2 regions of the Companilactobacillus metriopterae genome follow, and region 2 is predicted to be linked to the other one. Evidence: predicted binding sites of a transcription regulator. Region 2 holds the regulator's gene; the other holds the start of a gene.

Region 1 (3,220 bases), 650 kb from region 2:
GTCATAGTTTCAACTGATTTACCAAAATTAGGGGTGTTCATCATATTAACAATATTTGTAGAACCCAAATTACAGCTAACATCTGTACCCATTTGAACATATTCCTGAGCTTCATTTAATTCAGAAGGAGTTTGAACTTGGAGAATTTCTGTACAAAGATTACTCATGATAATTTTTCCGTCAATAGGATTAGCACGATTTGCTGTATCGATATTGATAACGTATGGATAACCAGATTCTTGTTGTAGCTTACTTATTTCTTCTTCTAACTCACGGGCACTGATTTTATATTTTTTAATTCTTTCGTCTTTAACCAGATTGTCGTATTCTTCAGTAATATCAATATATGAAAATGGTTTTTCATAAACACGTTCAACTGAGTAGGGACTGAATAGATACATATCTTCATTGTTACGAACTAATTCATAAAATTTATCAGGAACAATGATACCTAGTGACAATGTCTTAACACGAATTTTTTCGTCGGCATTCTCTTTTTTAGCAGAAAGAAAATCGATGATATCTGGGTGAAAGACATTTAGATATACTGCACCAGCACCTTGGCGTTGGCCAAGTTGGTTAGAGTAACTGAAACTATCTTCTAACAATTTCATAACTGGGATTACACCGGATGAAGAATTTTCTACACCTTTAATTGGTGATCCAGATTCACGAAGATTTGACAGTGTGATACCAACTCCACCACCAATACGAGAAAGTTGTAAGGCACTGTTGATGGATCTACCAATACTGTTCATATCATCAGTCACTTGAATTAAAAAACAAGAGACGTATTCGCCACGTCTTTTGCGTCCTGCATTTAAAAATGAAGGAGTAGCAGGTTGATATCTTTGAGAGATCATCTCTTCTGCAAGAGACTTAGCTAGTTCCTCATTTCCATTGGCAAACAATAATGAGTTGAAAAGGATTCGCATTTCATAATCTTCAAGGTAAAGATCGCCATCATTTGTTTTAAGAGCATATTGATTAAAAAATTTATATGCTGCCATGAATGATTGGAATTTGAAATCTTTCTTCTTAAGTGAGTTATATAGTGATTCTATAAATTCAATTGAGTACTTATTGATAACTTCTTCTTCAATAAAATCATTATCAAGTAGATATTGAATTCTGTCTTTGAAAGAAAGAAATTCCATAGTATTAGGGTAAACATTCTCATTTAAAAAAGCCTCAATGGCTTCTTTATCCTTGTGCAGTGGAATTGAATTGTTTACTGGAATATTAATTTCATTATTTAATTTAAAGTAACTTACTTTATTAAGATCTAGTGTGTTTAGTCCCAAATTCCTGTACCACTTTCTTAAAGTTATTAACATCCTTCTCGGTGCCGTTAAATTCATATTCAAATATTACTGGCAGTTCTAGTCCTTGAGCAATTTTTCTAGCAGTTTGATTATATAGAGTATTAAAATTACGATTTCCAGAACCAGCAACACCTATACAATTTGCAGAATTGTTTTCGAAATTTAGAAAATCGATCACAGAATCCATCATATCATCTTCATAGGCTGGGACTAGTAGGATATAGTCCTCAGTCATATTTATAAGAGGATTGTCATCAGTTATTTCAATTACTTGGTTTTCAGGTAAGTCAAGTTTAGAGATAAAACGTCTAGTTTGACCGGTTATAGAATAAAAAACCAATTGTGTCATTAGTCAATCAGTTCCTTAAGGCTGTCTGGTCTAAATCCTACAATTGGGTTAATGTTTTCATTCATAACGATTGGTACACTCTGAAAGCCTTGGGCCTTCAAATCATCAAGATATTCTGGTTGATCATTGATGTTTCTTTCCACAAAATTAACATTGTGCTCTTTTAAATATTTCTTTGTCATCTTGCATTGCATGCAATTATTTTTACTGTATACTACAATACTATTCATTTCTGTCATCCCCTTAATGAACTTGATGTTTCTAGTATAGAACAAGTGTTCCTAAAATCAATTACTAATACTCGAAATATACAAGATATAGTAAAAAAATCTTCAGGAAGTACTATATATAGTACATTATTCAATTTTCAAAATCTTAAGAAAAGTTTAAATTATTTAAATTTATCCTAAAATTTATTTATGATAAAATTGACCTTAAAGATAATTATATTGTAAATTTTTTAAAGTACTAGACTTGACATTAATAAAATTTTCCGTGGAATGGGTAGGGACATATATATGTGGAACTTGATAGGGATTTTTGCTTGGTTAATCGTATTAGCTTTATTGATATTTGTAGTTTTGAATATTAGAGGAAGACATTTAAGGCAACTCGTATATCGTCAAAAGAAAATATCGGCTGGAATTTTGGCAATAGACTTTGCTGAAATGATAGCTTTAATAGCAGTAGTAGTAGGGATGTTGTATGTCAGCTTCTTTACTAAAGTAGATACAAAATCATCTTCAAATTATGCAATCACATATAAGTATGAACCTTTAAGAGTTGAGACAGATGCAACAGGAAAAGGTTACTATGTAAAGATAGATGGAGATAAATCCTCGAATATTGATGTCTATAAATATCGTGTAGATGATTCAAACTATTCAGTATCTAGTCAGTATGCAACATTATCAGATGCAACTATGCCTTTGAATGTCCCACGTGTAGCTATGAAGTGGAACAAAAAAGATATTTCTAAATATGATAATAAATATACAAGAGCATATGTAATAACTGGACAGGCAAGATATAAGAAAAATTTCATAAATGGACTAGGAATGAACGCAGGAAAGCTTGCTTCTGAGTACAGAGTAATACGTGTTCCAGATAGATCATTTATTAAAACAGATAATAAATAAAAAAAAATGACCTTAAGAGGTCATTTTTTTTATTTTACTGCGGTGATGTTTTTAATACTTACAACTATTTTGTTGTTAAGTTCCATTTTATTTGTTTCATCTTTAGGATCAACATCCGTAATTTCAACTAATGCTGAATGTTCATAAACTTTTTCTACTTTACCCTTAAAAGGAAAGTCCATGTCCTCTTCAACTTCACAGCTGTATGTTTCACCAATTTTTAAATCTTCAATTTTCATATATACTGACTCCCAAAATTATTTACTTAACGTCACTGTATAATAATATAATAGAGAGAATATTTCAATTTATATAGAATGGAAATTTTTTATGAGTAAAAAAGTTATTGTAATCACAGGAGCAAGTGGAACAGGAAAAACCACAGTCAGCCAATATTTAAAAGATAA
Region 2 (3,220 bases):
TCTCTTGGCGTTTGGAGAATATGCTACTTCCACATTGTGATTATTAACAATCAGACTGGGAACAAATTGATCTGATAGTTCACTAGAATTATGCTTCTGATTGTAGAATTCATAAATGCTACTTGCACTTTTAGCAATACTTTCATTACTTAATTCAGATTCATGTTCATTTAAAAAAGAGCGTACATCTGGGTCATTAAGTGCATCAGACATCAACTTTTTAAACTGCTCATTTCTATTAGATGTATCCATGAGTTTCTTGATTGTGTCGCCAATTTTTTCCATTAGTTGTTTTCCTTATGCCTAATTCTATTTAAACGTTCCTGAATATCTTGATTTGATTGTTCAACAGGTCTTGCTTTTACTTGAGACCAATCTGTTCCTTTTTCAACTCTACCATTATTGGATATTTGATTCTGATAACGTCTTTTGGGATTTCTAGGTTTGCTTCTTGACTCTTGTATCCTCTTCAATGCATCTTCTGGGGTTTTGATGTTATTTTGCTGCCAATCATTAGCAATTGTTTCCATTAATGGCAAGCTTAACGTTGTATTCTGTTGTAAAGAATAATGCGTTAATATGTTGATGACACTGGGACTTAAACTTGTATTCATTGCAAGATTTCTTAGTGCTCTAGACTCAACTGTACCGGTGAATCCACCTGTTTTTTGCTTTTCTGAAGCTAAAAATTCTGCTGGTGCTAATTCTTTTGCCTGTTTAATGAGTAATTGATCATCACGATTAAAGTTACTATTTAACTGTGAAGTAGTCTCAGTTACTTCATTTGTTTGAATATTAACACGCTGTTCAAATCTTTGCTGAACCATATTTTTCAACTGGCTAGGATCAATCTTATTAGTAATGATATCCATGGTTCTACCTAACAAGTCAATTATAACAATTTCATCTAAATCATAAAATGTAGCTAAGTTCTCAATCAAATCCTTATTGAGGTTAATATCTTCTTTTTCAATTCGATATAACTGTGAAGCTCGATCGATTATCAAGTCAAAATCTAAATTCTTCTGACTATTCAGTTCAATGGATTTAGTTGGAGTTGATTGCATACTATTTTGAGCAATACTTACATCATTAGGTGTATCTATTAAATCTTCCGAATTCAATCTGAATACATCTAAAAATTTACTTGTCTGATCTTTTGCATCATTTAATATATCTCGGTTAACAGAATATTTTTTCACTAAGTTATTGAACAAACTCTGACCAATTTTTTCATATAAGAAGATGCTCAATAAATCATCCCTGAAAAAATCACTTGGGTTTAAAGGTAAGTATAAATCATATATGTAGTATTCACCCAATTCATCATATTTACGGTAGTTTTTAATTAATCCTGTTGCTTCGAGTTTAATTCGCGCATTTTGAAAAGACTTTAAGTCGATATCAAGCAAACTCAATAATTCAGCGTGATTGGATCTCTCTGTAACTATTCTTTTATCTGTAGTTTTTTGAATTAGTAAAAGATAAATAGCCAGAGCTTCTGCTCCGACTAAAGGAAGGTACAAGTCAGTAAAGACTCTTTGATTGTAATCACTCAACTCTCCATTTTTTAAACACCAGTAGCCCGTCATGGGTGTCAATTTAGAAGAATTATTATTTGGTTCTATATCCACAAACTAACCCTCTTTACTTTTTTCATTTTTTATCATTTCTTGTACTTCTTGCATAAATCCATTCATATCTTTAAATTCGCGATAAACACTTGCAAAACGAATATAGGCTACATCGTCTAATTGAGATAACAATTTCATAATAATCTCGCCTATATCTTGAGAAGCAATCTCTCTCTTCCCTGTCTTAATTAGTTCATTCTCAACCTGATCTACTAATTCATTTAGTTGATCGATACTTACTGGTCTTCTTTCAGAGGAGCGAACGAGACCCTTTAATATTTTGTCACGATCAAATGATTCTCGATCACCATTTTTCTTAACTACTAAAATTGGTGTTATTTCTATTCTTTCATAGGTAGTAATTCTATTACCACATGATTCGCACAATCTTCTTCTGCGAATTGACATGCCGTCCTCACAAGGTCTCGAATCCAAAACTTTCAAAGATGTGCCATGACATTTAGGACAATTCATTATTTATGTGACCTCTTAATTTTTTTATTAAATTATTAGTTTCTTTTGTTAGATCATCTATAGTTCCAGTATTTTCAAAAACGTAGTCTGCTAATGTCACTTTTTCTTCAATTGGCATCTGACTAGATATTTTTTGTTGTGCTAGTTCCTCTGATATCTTATCTCTATCCATTAATCTTTTTGTCTGTAATTCTTTCGGCATACTAAGACAAATTGTCCCATCTAAATATTGTTGATAGTTAAATTCAAACAATAATGGAATTTCAAAGACATATATTTTATCATCTTTTTTCTTTTTGACATTATTAATGATATTTAAAATCTCAGTTCTAATTAGTGGACCATTAATTTTGTTCAACTTATCCAGTTCAGTTTTATTTTTAAAAACTATCGAACCTAATTCTTTTCTATTCAGTGATTGATCTTCATTTAAAATCTCAGTTCCAAAAGTTTCAACAATTTGTTTTAATCCTAATGTTCCTGGTTTAACAACATCTCGTGCTACTTGATCGGCACTAAATACTTCTATATTATTTTCTTGCAAAATTTTAGCGACGGTACTTTTTCCAGTTGCAATGCCACCGGTCAAACCATAAATTAAACTCATAGTTACCTCGCAGACTTAATTTTTTACACATATCTCTCGTGTAATTATAAATCATATTAGATTTGCAAACAATATTCTTAAATAATACAAAAAACCTAACTCAACATGAGCTAGGTTTATTTTTATATTCGTTTAAATTTTTCGACGGCTTCTTCGATTGTTATACCGTTCGCAAATACATTTTTATTGTACTTATCTACAACAGTAAACAATTGAGAATCCGTGTTTAGTTGAACACGATAATTCATTTGTTTACCTCCAATTGAAATAATTCGGTAGCGAATATCCAGTACAATACTCTGATTGCCAAACTAATGCAAGCATTTATTTTTGGCAATTAGGACAAAAATGAGTTCCACGACCGTTTACTTTGATCTTTTCAATCTCTGTACCGCATCTAGGACATGGAGTTCCCTCTTTACCATATACTTGCAATAAAGCTTGCATATTTCCTTTATGACCTGTTGAATCAACATATGATCTTATAGTTGATCCTCCAGATTTA

What was found. The regulator NrdR, encoded in region 2, represses ribonucleotide reductase genes. The targets are predictions, from matches to a motif close to ACACNATATATNGTGT.
Region 1: nrdH (glutaredoxin-like protein NrdH) is a predicted target of NrdR. The motif match lies at 2,014-2,029, and genes of this name have one in related genera.

What each region holds. Positions count from the first base shown of each region.
Region 1 covers NZ_CP024610.1:332,453-335,672, forward strand. The annotation lists gene nrdE (class 1b ribonucleoside-diphosphate reductase subunit alpha) at 1-1,304, opposite strand, end outside; gene nrdI (class Ib ribonucleoside-diphosphate reductase assembly flavoprotein NrdI) at 1,279-1,674, opposite strand; gene nrdH (glutaredoxin-like protein NrdH) at 1,674-1,904, opposite strand; gene CS873_RS01535 (LVIS_2131 family protein) at 2,193-2,813, shown strand; gene CS873_RS01540 (DUF2187 family protein) at 2,843-3,052, opposite strand; gene CS873_RS01545 (guanylate kinase) at 3,144-3,220, shown strand, end outside.
Region 2 covers NZ_CP024610.1:1,229,429-1,232,648, forward strand. The annotation lists gene dnaI (primosomal protein DnaI) at 1-285, opposite strand, end outside; gene CS873_RS06175 (DnaD domain protein) at 285-1,634, opposite strand; gene nrdR (transcriptional regulator NrdR) at 1,638-2,108, opposite strand; gene coaE (dephospho-CoA kinase) at 2,095-2,715, opposite strand; gene CS873_RS08315 (hypothetical protein) at 2,838-2,963, opposite strand; gene mutM (DNA-formamidopyrimidine glycosylase) at 3,040-3,220, opposite strand, start outside.